3 regions of the Streptomyces boetiae genome follow, and region 1 is predicted to be linked to each of the others. Evidence: riboswitches for the same ligand, from Rfam matches in the RefSeq annotation. Region 1 holds a riboswitch; each other region holds the start of a gene.
What was found. Region 1 has a riboswitch for cobalamin ahead of RM780_RS07420 (cobalamin biosynthesis protein). Riboswitches for the same ligand answer to the same signal wherever they lie in the genome.
Positions count from the first base shown of each region.

Region 2: another riboswitch for cobalamin. It lies ahead of RM780_RS18025 (ABC transporter substrate-binding protein); the one in region 1 lies ahead of RM780_RS07420 (cobalamin biosynthesis protein).
Region 3: another riboswitch for cobalamin. It lies ahead of RM780_RS02895 (energy-coupling factor ABC transporter permease); the one in region 1 lies ahead of RM780_RS07420 (cobalamin biosynthesis protein).

Region 1 is NZ_JAVREN010000007.1:193,643-197,672, reverse strand. It holds gene RM780_RS07430 (inorganic phosphate transporter) at 32-1,261, shown strand; gene RM780_RS07425 (hypothetical protein) at 1,258-1,482, shown strand; cobalamin riboswitch at 1,818-1,942, shown strand; gene RM780_RS07420 (cobalamin biosynthesis protein) at 2,074-3,027, shown strand; gene RM780_RS07415 (cobyric acid synthase) at 3,024-4,030, shown strand, end outside.
Region 2 is NZ_JAVREN010000027.1:2,118-6,147, reverse strand. It holds gene RM780_RS18030 (FecCD family ABC transporter permease) at 1-499, opposite strand, end outside; gene RM780_RS18025 (ABC transporter substrate-binding protein) at 496-1,554, opposite strand; cobalamin riboswitch at 1,602-1,731, opposite strand; gene RM780_RS18020 (nucleoside/nucleotide kinase family protein) at 1,761-2,483, opposite strand; gene ligD (non-homologous end-joining DNA ligase) at 2,493-3,506, opposite strand; gene RM780_RS18010 (SAM-dependent methyltransferase) at 3,766-4,030, opposite strand, start outside.
Region 3 is NZ_JAVREN010000003.1:114,258-118,287, forward strand. It holds gene RM780_RS02880 (energy-coupling factor ABC transporter ATP-binding protein) at 1-636, opposite strand, end outside; gene cbiQ (cobalt ECF transporter T component CbiQ) at 633-1,406, opposite strand; gene RM780_RS02890 (energy-coupling factor ABC transporter substrate-binding protein) at 1,416-1,772, opposite strand; gene RM780_RS02895 (energy-coupling factor ABC transporter permease) at 1,769-2,473, opposite strand; cobalamin riboswitch at 2,502-2,695, opposite strand; gene RM780_RS02900 (hypothetical protein) at 2,993-3,721, opposite strand; gene RM780_RS02905 (carboxylate-amine ligase) at 3,839-4,030, opposite strand, start outside.

The DNA of each region.
Region 1 (4,030 bases):
TCCAGTCGTCCCGCCGAACGATTGCCGGTACATGGAACACATCACGCTGCTGATCGCGATCGTGATCATCACAGCCCTTGCGTTCGACTTCACCAATGGCTTTCACGACACGGCCAACGCCATGGCCACCACCATCTCGACCGGGGCCATGAAGCCCCGCGCGGCGGTCGCCATGTCGGCGGCGCTGAACCTGCTCGGCGCGTTCCTCTCCGTCGAGGTCGCCCGGACCATATCCGGCGGCATCATCGACGAGGAGGCGGGGGTCAGACCCGAGGTCATCTTCGCGGGGCTGGTCGGCGCCATCCTCTGGAACCTCCTGACCTGGCTGGCTGGCCTGCCCTCCAGCTCCTCGCACGCCCTGTTCGGCGGCCTGATCGGCGCGACGCTGGCCTCGGTCGGCACCGGCGCGGTCAACGGCGACGCCGTCGTCACCAAGGTCGTCATCCCCGCGGTGGCCGCGCCCCTGGTGGCGGGCGTCGCGGCGGTGCTGGCCACCCGCCTGACCTACCGGCTCACCCGGGACGTCGCGGACCGGCCCGGGACCGCCCGCGGCTACCGCACCGGCCAGATCGCCTCGGCGGCGCTGGTCTCCCTGGCCCACGGCACGAACGACGCGCAGAAGACGATGGGCGTGATGACCCTGGCCCTGGTCACCGGCGGCGCCCTGGCCCCCGGCTCCGACCCGCCGATGTGGGTCATCGCCTCCGCCGGCGTGGCGATCGCGCTGGGCACCTATCTGGGCGGCTGGCGGATCATCCGCACGATGGGCTCGGGCCTGACCGACATCCGGCCGCCGCAGGGCTTCGCGGCGCAGTCGAGCGCGGCGACCACGATCCTGGCCTCCTCGCACATGGGCTTCGCGCTGTCCACCACCCAGGTCTGCTCGGGCGCCGTGATGGGCTCGGGCCTGGGCCGCAAGGGCGGCGTGGTGCGCTGGTCCACGGCGCGGCGGATGGTCGCCGCCTGGGCGCTGACCCTCCCGGCCGCGGGCGCGATCGGCGCGGTGGCCGCGCTGATCGCCGAGCGCGGCGACCTGGGCGTGGCGCTGGTCGCGGTGCTCCTGGTGGGCGCGAGCGCGGCGATCTGGGCCCGCTCCCGGCGCCGTCCGGTGGACCACTCGAATGTGAACGACACGACCGACGGCACGACCGATGACACGATCGAGGTGAACGACCGCGGTGACGGGCCGCCCGCGCCCGTCGTCACCCCCGTCCCGGTCCGCGCGGCCGGCGCCGGGACCGAGGCGGAGGTGACCGCGTGAACGTCGACTGGGCCGTCCTGGGCCAAGTGATCCTGGTCTCCGTGCTGATGACCACGGCCGTGGTGGGCCTGTTCTCCCTCGGCATCCGCGCCGGCGCCGGCGGCGGCCGGGCCGCGGAGGGCACGCCCGGGACCAACGCCGCGACCCGCGCGGCCGGTTACCTCTGCTTCGCGCTGTGCGCCGCGGCCGTGGCCTACGGCATCTGGATCATCGCCACCTAGCCGCGGCGGCCTCCGGAAGCCGCGGCACCCGGGCGGCAGCGGCGCGGCTTGCGCCGAACCGCCAGCGCCCGTCGGCCGGGCGTCCGGCGACCCGGTGGCGGCAGCAGCCGCGTTCCGCGCCGCCGGAGCGACTGCCGCCGCACCACGGGCGCGCCCTCGCGGTGGCCGCCGCCGCGACCGGCGGGAAACGGCCGCGCGCCATTCGGGCGTTGACGCGCGCCACCGTGGCGGTCCGGCGCGGCGGGCCCCGACACATGAGGGACGGATCACGTAACGCACGGTTGACGGAGCTTCCGGGGCATGGTGGACTCAACGCTGCCAAACGGCGGCAGGAGAGGAAGCCGGTGCGAATCCGGCGCGGTCCCGCCACTGTCACCGGGGAGTGCTCCCCCACCGTGCGTCACGGCCCCGCGAGGGGCTGGAAGGCCGGGGGAAGCGCCGATCCGGGAGCCAGGAGACTCTCACCGCCGGTCACGTCGAACGCAGGGCGCGGACCCTGAGTGAGGACATACGCCATGCCCGGCCCCCGCAGCGGCCCCCTGCCCACAGCCCTGTCCCCGCGAGGTTCCGCCACGGGCCGCTGACGACCCGATGCGCGCCTCCTCCCCCCGCCTCGCCGCGGCCACCGCCGCCGGTCTGCTCCTGGGTTACCTCGGCGACGTGCTGGCCGGCGACCCCCGACGCGGCCACCCCGTGGCCGCGTTCGGCCGCGCCGCCGCCGCGCTGGAGCGCCGCCTGTGGCGCGACCACCGCGCCGCCGGCGCCCTGCACGCCGCGCTGTGCGCGGCCGGGGCCGCCGCCCCCGCGCTGCTCGCCGCCCGCACCCGCCCCGGCCGTTCCGCCGCGGGCCGCGCCGCCGTCACCGCCGCCCTGGCCTGGGCCGCGCTCGGCGGCACCGGCCTGGCCCGCGAGGCGCGGGCCGTGCGCGACGCCCTCGCCGCCGGAGACCTGGACCGCGCCCGCGCCCTGCTCCCCCGCCTGTGCGGCCGGGACCCCCAGGCCCTGGACGGCCCCGGGCTGGCGCGCGCCGTCGTGGAGTCGGTGGCCGAGAACACCTCCGACGCCGTGGTCGGCGCCCTGGTCTGGGGCGCCGCGGCCGGGCCGTCCGGCCTGGCGGCCTTCCGCGCCGTCAACACCCTGGACGCGATGGTCGGTCACCGCTCCCCGCGCTACCTGCGGTTCGGCTGGGCAGCGGCCCGCCTGGACGACCTGGCCGGCTGGCCCGGCGCCCGCCTGACCGCCGCCCTGGCCACCGCCGCGGGCGGCGACCCGCGCGGCGCCGCCCGCGCCTGGCGCGAGGACGCCCGCCGCCACCCCAGCCCCAACGCGGGCCCCGTGGAGGCCGCGTTCGCCGGGGCCCTCGGGCTGCGCCTGGGCGGCACCCTCTCCTACGGCGGCCGGGTCGAGCACCGCCCGGTCCTCAACTCCCCCGGCCGTGCCGCGGACTGGGCCGACATCGACCGCGCGGTGCGGCTCTCCCGCCGGGTCGGCGCCCTGGCCCTGGCGCTGGCCGCCGCCGCGGCGTACGCCGGGAGGCGCGCGTGAACGGCCGGGGCGGAGGCGCGCTGCTGGTGGCCGGGACCACCTCCGACGCCGGCAAGAGCGTGGTGACCGCCGGTATCTGCCGCTGGCTGGCCCGCCAGGGCTGGAAGGTGGCGCCCTTCAAGGCGCAGAACATGTCGCTCAACTCCTTCGTCACCCGCGAGGGCGCCGAGATCGGCCGCGCCCAGGCGATGCAGGCCGCCGCCGCCCGCGCCGAGCCCAGCGCGCTGATGAACCCGGTGCTGCTCAAGCCCGGCGGCGACCGCACCAGCCAGGTCGTGCTGCTGGGCCGCCCCGCCGGGGAGCTGTCCGCCCGCGGGTACCACGAGGAACGCCGCGGCCGGCTGCTGGCCACCGTCACCGACTGCCTGGAGCAGCTTCGCGCCACGCACGACGCGGTGATCTGCGAGGGCGCCGGAAGCCCCGCCGAGATCAACCTCCGCCGCGGCGACATCGTCAACATGGGCCTGGCCCGCGCCGCCGGCCTGCCCGTCGTGGTCGTCGGCGACATCGACCGCGGCGGGGTCTTCGCCTCCTTCTTCGGAACGACCGCCCTTCTCTCCGCCGGGGACCAGCGGCTGATCGCGGGCTACCTGGTGAACAAGTTCCGCGGGGACGCGACCCTGCTGGACCCGGGACTCGACATGCTGCGCTCTCTGACCGGCCGCCCGGTGCTGGGCGTGCTGCCCTTCCGGCACGGCCTGGGCATCGACGAGGAGGACGGCCTGCGGATGTCGCTGCGCGGCACCGTCCGCGAGGCGAGCGCCGCCCCGCCGCACGGCCCGGACGTGCTGCGGGTGGCCGTGGTGCCGCTGCCGCTGATGTCCAACTTCACGGACGTGGACGCCCTGGCCGCGGAGCCGGGCGTGGCCGTGCGCTTCAGCGACCGGCCCGAGGAACTGGCCGACGCGGACCTGGTGATCCTGCCCGGCACCCGCGGCACCGTCCACGCCCTGGCCTGGCTGCGGGAGCGCGGCCTGGACGCCGCGCTGGCCCGCCGCGCCGC
Region 2 (4,030 bases), on a different contig from region 1:
GCGCGGTGATCCGCCCGGCGGCGCGGGCCGTTCCGTAGACCAGGACCAGCGCCAGCAGCGCCCCGGCGAACGCCCCCAGCGGCAGTGCGTACATGCCCGCGAACGTCACGCCGCCGACGATCACGGCCACCGCGCCCAGCGAGGCGCCCGAGGAGACGCCCAGCAGGTAGGGGTCGGCCAGCGGGTTGCGCACCAGCGCCTGCATGGCGGTACCGAGCACCGCGAGCCCGGCCCCCACCACCGCGCCCAGCAGCACCCGCGGGGCCCGCACCTCCAGCACGATCGTCTCCCGGGGCCGGGACCACCCGGCCTCGGGCCAGGGCAGGCCCAGGCCCCCGCGCAGCAGGATGCCCCACACCTCGCCGGGCGGAACGGCCACCGAGCCGGCGGTCAGCCCGGCGGTGACGGAGGCCAGCAGCACGGCCGCCAGGCCGGCCAGGACCAGCGGGAACGGCGGCCGGCGCCGGGCGTTCTCCCGCTCCGGCGCCGCGGCCCTCACCGGAACCGCTCGGGGTGCAGCGCGCGGGCCAGCTCCTCCACCGCGCCCGGGGCGCGCACGCCCACCAGGGTCGCGGTCAGCGGCAGCACCACGAACCGCTCCTCGCGCACGGCCGGCAGGCCGGCCAGCGCCGGGTGCGCGCGCAGGAAGTCCCGCTTGCGCGCGACGTTGCCGCCGTCCTCGTCGCCGTAGTCGTAGATGACGATGACGTCGGGGCGGCGCTCCACGACCTGCTCCCAGGAGCCGTCGGCGAAGACCGCGTCGAGGTCGCCGAAGACGTTCTCGCCGCCGGCCCGCCGGATCAGGTCCTGACCGAGGCCGAGGCCGCCCGCGGTGAACGGCGCGGACTCGCCGCTGTCGTACACGAACACCCTTACCGGATCGGCGCCTCGCACCGCCTCGGCAGCCGCGTCGGCGCGCCCGGCCAGCTCCGCGACCAGCTCCTCGGCGCGGTCGGGGACGCCGAAGATCCGCCCTACGGTGCGGATTTCCTCGTAGGCGTCCTCCAGCGTGACGGGCCCGTCCTCGCAGTACTCGCGGTTGAGGTGGGTGGCGATCCCGGCGTCCTCGAAGGCCTGGCGGGAACGGCCCTCCCGCTCCGCGAAGGCGCTGCCGTAGCCGCCGTAGACCAGGTCGGGCTCCGCCTCCAGCACCTGCTCGAACGAGGGCTCTTCGGCGGCGAGTTCGGGTATCGCCTCGTACGCCTCGCGGTACTCGGGCAGCACGGCGGAGTCGGGGTAGGCGGTGCCGGCCATCGCGTCCTGGAGACCCAGGGCCAGCATCAGCTCGGCAGGGTGCTGATGGATCGTCACCACCCGCTCCGGCGGGGCCTCGTAGGTGGTGCTCACCCCGCAGTTCTCGACGGTGACGGGGAAGCCGGCCGCGGCCGGCCCGCCGGAACGGCCGGGGTCGCCGCCGTCCCGGCCGCCGGAGCCGCAGGCGGCGAGGAGGGCCAGAACCGCGGCGAGCAGCGCCGCCGCCAGGGCGCGGGGCAGCGCGCCGTTCAGAAAGCGGGGGGCGCGCCGTCTGGGGCGCGCGGGGAAGCGGACGTGCATGGGAGACCTCCTGGGGGGTCCACGCCCCTCGGACGGTGGCGACGGGTCAGTCTCCTGACTCCCGGATCGGCGCCTTCCCCGACCTTCCCGCGGGCGCGTGCGCCCGCAGTGGTCCGCGGTGGGGTCGGCTCCCCGGTCACAGTGGCGGGACCGTGCCGGATTCGCACCGGCTTCCTGTCTCCCGTCGCCCTGTTGACGCCCGCAGCCTACGCCCCGCCCCGGCCGCCCTCGGTACCGGGGCCCCCGGGGCCGGTCGGGCGCCCGGGCGCGGCCGTGCTCCCTCCGCCCGCCCCCGGGCCGGAGAGCACGCGGTCGCAGCGCGCGCGGGAGCGTTCCACCATCGCGGCGTTGGGCCGGTCGTTGCCGTCCACCCGGGCCCGGGCCGCCGCGGGCCGGTCGCCGTGCGCGGTGTGCCGGGCGAACAGCCGCGCGTCCCGCAGCGCGGGGGGCGCGTCCACGTACCAGACCTCGGCCATGCACGCCCGCGCCTCGCGCCAGCCGGGCAGGTCGCAGGCCAGGTAGTTCCCCTCGGTGACGATCAGCCGCGCCTCCGGGCGCACCCGGTGCCGCGCGGCCACCGGCTCGTCCAGCGTGCGGTCGAAGTCCGGGACGTAGATGTCGTGTCCGGCCTGCGCCGGGTCGAGCAGCCGGTGCAGCAGGGCCACGTAGCCCCACACGTCGAAGGTCTGCTCCGCGCCCTTGCGGGAGCGCAGCCCGAGCCGGTCGAGCTGGGCGTTGGAGAGGTGGAACCCGTCCAGCGGCACGTACGCCGCCGGCACGTAGATCGCGCGCGAGCGGAGCGCGTCCACCAGCGCGCGGGCCAGCGTGGACTTCCCCGCGCCCGGCGGCCCGGCCAGGCCGAGCACGGCCCGCGCCCCTCGCCGCGCGGCCAGCGCGGCGGCCTCGGCGGCCAGTGCCCTCGCGTCCATGCCCGCAGCCTACGGCGGCGGCAAAGCCACCGACTCCGGGTCCCGGTCCAGGCGCAGCCCGCGCCAGGAGGGCTGGCGCAGCCGCCTGTCGCCCGTCCAGCGGCGGAAGGCCACGTCGGCCACCAGCCGCGGCTCCACCCACCGGGCGGTGCGGGCGTGTTCGCGCGGGACCGGCTCGCCGAACGGGCTGGTGGCGCGCGCCAGCGGGGCCAGCCGCGCGGCGAGGTCGGCGAGCGTCGCCGCGCCCAGGCCGCTGCCGACGTGGCCGATGAAGCGCAGGGTGCCCTCCGCGTCGTGCGCGCCCAGCAGCAGGGAGCCGACCCGGCCCGCGCGCCGCCCCGCGCCCGGCTGCCAGCCGCCGATGACCGCCTCCTGGGTGGACACCAGCGGCTTCTTCACCCACAGCGGGGAGCGGCGGCCCGGGTGGTAGGGGGAGCCCAGGCGCTTGGCGACCAGGCCCTCCAGCGTGTGCTCGGCGGCCACCCGCAGCAATTCCTCGGGGAAGGCTCCGGGGCCGGAGTAGTGCGGCGGGACCGCCAGCCGGGCGGCGGCCGGGTCGGCGGCCGAGCCGATCTCCGCCAGCAGCGCGCGCCGCTCCTCGTAGGGGGCGCGCAGCAGCGGGTGCCCGTCCAGCCGGGGCAGGTCGAAGGCGAAGAAGGTCACGGGCACCCCGGCGAGCCGCCCGGGGGAGGGGGCGCGCTGGTGGCGGCGCTGGAGCAGGCCGAAGTCGGGGCGGCCCGCGTCGTTCAGCGCCACGATCTCGCCGTCCAGCACGGCGTCCCGGCCGCGCAGCGCCTCGCGCAGCGCCCCGCCGGCCAGCTCGGGGTAGACGGCGGTGAGGTCGTTGCCGTTGCGGCTGGTGAGCCGGGTGCCGCCGTCGGCGGCCACGCGCAGGCAGCAGCGGTAGCCGTCCCACTTGAACTCGTACGCCCAGGCGCCGGTGGGCAGTTCGCCGTCCACCGCCAGTATCGGCGGCACGGCCTCGGGGACGGGGGCGGGGCGGGGGGCGGTCGCTGGCACCATGCGCCCAGTGAACGCCGCCGCGCGCCGCCACCCCCGCAGCCTCACCGCAACGGCCGACACCCGCGCGTTGCGAGGGCCTGCGGCCGGCAGACGGGACGCCCCCGGCCGTCGGCGTTGGCGAGGGATGCCCCGGTCCCGGCGACGGCCCGTGGTGCGAACGGCCCGGGGCCGGCGCCCGCAGGCGGTCGCCCTGCGCGCGAGCGGTGGCGCGCCGCGCGCCACCGTGGTCGCCGCGTCCCGGCCGCGGAATGCGGCGCGCTCAGGCCGGCTTGCGCGCCACCCCGCAGTACATCGCGACCTCGCGGTCCGCGACCGCCGGGCCCTGGGCCGGGTCGGGCCGCCACCGGTGCGCCTGGGTGACGCCCGGGCCGACCAGCTCCAGACCGTCGAAGAACCGCGCGACCTGGTCCGCCGAGCGCAGCACCATCGGGATGCCCCGGGAGTGGTAGACGGCGGCGGCCCGGCCGACCTCCTCGGGCGCGAAGTCCCCGGTGGCCGTGGACAGCGCGAGGAAGCTGCCGGGC
Region 3 (4,030 bases), on a different contig from region 1:
GGCCATCACCACCGTCGTTCCGGCGGCTCGCAGCCGGGCCAGGACCTCCAGCAGGCGCTCCTGCCCGTGCGGGTCGAGCCCGGCGGTCGGCTCGTCCAGGATCAGCACCCGGGGCCGCATCGCCACCGCGCCCGCGATCGCCGCCCGCTTGCGCTGCCCGAAGGAGAGCAGGTGCGTGGGGCGGTCGCGCAGCGCCGCGATGTCGAGGGCGTCCAGCGCCTCCTCCACGCGGGCGAGGACCTCCGTCTCCTCCAGCCCGAGGTTCAGCGGGCCGAAGGAGACGTCCTGTTCCACGGAGGCCGCGAAGAGCTGGTCGTCCGGGTCCTGCACCACCAGCTGGACGGTGGTCCGCAGGCGCGTCAGCCCCTTGCGGTCGTGGGCCACCGGCTCGCCCCGCAGCCGCAGTTCGCCGGACGCGGGGCGCAGGCCGCCGCTGAGGAGGCGCAGCAGCGTCGTCTTGCCGCTGCCGTTGCGCCCCAGCAGGGCGGTGGCCCGGCCCGGGGGCAACGCCCAGCTCAGGCCGTCTAGTACGAGCGGCCCGTCGGGGTAGGCGAAGGAGGCGTGGGACAGCTCCACCACGGGCGGGCCGTCGGCGGGTGCCGCGGCGGTCGGTTCGCCGCCGGCGCGTGCGGTCATGGGCGGAGACCTCCGAGGAGCGGTTCCAGGTGCGGTTCCAGAAACAGGGTCAGCCCCGCCAGGGCGGCCAGCAGGCCGCCCGTGGCGGCCAGGAAGCGGGGCGAGAGCGGGGCCTCGGGCACCAGCACCCGCAGCCGCCCGTCGTAGCCGCGGCCGGCCAGCCCCGCCTGGAGGCGGGCCGCCCGGTCGAAGGCGCGCACGAAGGCGGCGGCCCCCAGCCCGGCCAGCGAACGCCAGGCCGCGGCCCGCCCCGCGTCCCCCAGCCGCGCGGCCTGCGCCTGGCGCACCCGCGCCAGGGAGTCCAGCAGCAGGAACGCCATCCGGTAGGTCGCCAGGGCGACGTCCGCCACGGCCGGGGGCACCCCGGCCCGGTGCAGGCGCGGCAGCACGTCCGAGACGGGCGTGGTGAACGCGAACAGCAGCAGCCCCAGCGAGGCGGCCGAAGTCCGCAGCAGCAGGTCGAGGGCCCGCCAGGGGCCGCCCTCGGCAACGGACAACCAGCCCTCGGGCCCGCCGAGTTGGAAGAGCAGCGGCAGGGCACCGGTGACGCAGAAGCCCAGGGGCACCCGCCAGGCCCGCCACAGCCGCCGCGGCGGGACCCGGGCCGGGCCCAGGAGGACGGCCAGCGCCGCGGCGGCCGTGAGCACCGCGCCGGGCCGGGCGGGCAGGGAGATCGCCAGGACCGTCAGCCCCAGGCCGAGGACGGCCTTCTCCAGGGGATGGCGGCGGCGCCAGCGACTGCTGTGCGCCGCCGCGTCGATGGGCAGCACGGAAACGGCCTACGACCCGGCCGCGCCGGCCCCGGGCCCGCCCCCTGGCCCCGCCGCGTCGGCCGCCCGCTCCTCGCCCTGCCGGCGCCCGCGCCGCAGGCCGAGGTAGTAGGCCAGCACCCCCGCCCCCAGCGCGGCCTGCGCCGCGAACAGCGCCGACTCGATCTCGCCCGAGGGCGGCTCGTACAGCGGCGTGAACCACGCCTCGTAGCCGGGGTCGTTCTCCGCGATGGCCTCCTCCGCCTGCGCGTCCGCGCCGGTGAAGGGCTCCTCCTGCCGGTCCCCGAGGCCCAGGGCCACCGGCAGGACCGCCAGCAGGAGGACGGCCGCCACCAGCAGCAGGTTGATCCGCGTCGCGCGCTTCACCGGGCCGCCGCCTCTCCGCTCCGGGAAGCCGGGGCCGGGGCGACGGCCGGCACGCCCAGGCGCGCCAGCTCGCCGGGGCTGGACTGGGCCAGCAGCCGCAGCACCAGCACGGTCAGCAGGCCCTCGCTGACGGCCAGCGGGATCTGGGTGACGGCGAAGATGCCGCCGAACTTGGCCACCGCGCCCAGGAATCCGCCGGCCGGGTCGGGAAAGGCCAGCGCGAGCTGCACCGTCGTGACGCAGTAGGTGCTCAGGTCCGCGACGAACGCCCCGGCGAAGACCGCCGCCATCAGGGGCGTTCCGGCGCGGTGCAGCAGCCGGTAGGCGGCCCAGCCGGCCCACGGGCCCGCGACGGCCAGGGAGAAGGCGTTGGCGCCCAGGGTGGTCAGCCCGCCGTGCGCGAGGAGCAAAGCCTGGAAGAGCAGGGTGATGGTGCCGAGCACGGCCATCACGGGGGGCCGGAAGAGGATGGTGCCCAGGCCGGTCCCGGTGGGGTGCGAGCAACTGCCCGTGACCGAGGGGATCTTCAGCGCGGAGAGGACGAAGGTGAAGGCGCCCGAGGCGCCGAGCAGCAGGGTGGACTCGGGGTTCTCCCTGACCTCGCGGGTCAGGACGCGGACTCCGTGGACGACGAAGGGGGCGGCGGCGGCGCTCCAGGCGACCGCGTGAACAGGGGGCAGATAGCCCTCGGCGATATGCATGCCGGGCAGACCTCTCCAACACCTCGTGGATGGACAACGCGCCCTGGCCGGTCTCCTGGCTGACGGGTGACGCCGCCCGTGCTCCGCCTTCCCAGACCGGCGGTCTCCCGCGGTGGTCCAGTGGCTTCCGTCAAGGAGTGGAGCCGGACTTCCCGATCACAGTGGCGAGGGCCGCGCCGGTCTTCCACCGGCTTCCCGAGCACCAAGGCCCTGCGGACAGTAGTGGCACCGGCCCCGCTCGGCAAGACATCCCGGTCGGCTGTTGCGCGGTCACGGGGCCCGCCGCCGCGCGGCGGGAGGACTGCGGGAGGTGCGGGAAAGGGAGAAGCGCCGGCCGTCGACGACCGGCGCTCCAGCACCGTGGAAGCGGCCCCCACGGGCCGTCGTCCGCATCCCGGCGGATGCTCGGAACCCCGTCCCGGGGAGGACCCCCGTCCCCCGAGCGACCCGCCCGCCCCGGACGGGCGGGGGCCCCGGGCCTTTCTCCCTCCCGGGGCCCGCGCGCGGGCGGGGCGGGTCTCAGGACCTGCCCGCGTGGCGGCCGGCGAGGAAGGCCGCGCCCGCGACGCCCGCCAGGCCGGCCGCCGCCCCGGCGGCCACGGCCTTGCGGTGCCGCACGAGGGTCCACCCGGCCGCGGCGGCGGAGGCGGCCCGGCCCACGGGGACGGCCACCGCCCGCCCGGCCCCCGCCAGCCCACCGGCCGCGGCCCGCCCGGCCTCCCCGGCCTTCTCCCGCGCCACGGCTCCGGCCTGCGCGGCCTTCCCCGCCGCGCTCGCGGCCGTCTCGCCGGCACGGCCCGCCGCCTTCGTGGCCGCACCGCCTGCGGCGCTCCCCCGCGTTCCGTCCCCGGCGGCCCGCACGGCCGTTGTCCCGGCCGCGTCGGCGGCCGACTTCGCCGCCCCGCGCGCGGCCTCGCCCGCCGCCGTGCCCCCGGTCCCGTCCCGGGGCTCGCCCTTCGCGTTCCCGGGGTCGCCGTCCGCCGCCGTCCTCCCCGCGGCGCCGCCCCCGGTGGCGGCCTTCCGGGCCGCCTTCTTCCCCGCCGCGGCCGTCCCCGTCGTCCTGCCGTCCGTCGTCTTCCCGGCTGCCGTCTTGGCGGCCGTCCTCTTCGCCGCCGGCCTCCCGCCGCCGGACCCGCGCGCCGCCGGCTTCGTGCCGGACGTTCTGCCGCCGCTCGTCTTCTCGCCGCGCTTGGCCACGCGTTCGGCGTCCGCCTCGGGGGTCTGCGTGTGCTTCTCGTTGTCCGTCATGACCTCCGGGTAACACCGCGCGAGCGCCGCGAAACGCCCCGCGTCCGGGCGTCGTTCACCGCGGGGCGTTGACGTCCCGGGCACGCCGGGCGTGCGCGCGCCGGGGACGCCGGGCGTTCAGGCGCCGAGGAAGGCGAGCAGCGCCTCGGGACCCCCCTCGCGCAGCACGCGGCGCTGGCGGGCCGCCCCGCCGCCCGAGGCCAGCAGCCGCTCCACGCCCGCGCGCACCCGCGGCGCGTCCCCGGCCGCCTCCAGTGCCGGGGCGATGCCCTCCACCAGCGCCGAGACCACCTCGGCCGCCGGGCGCCG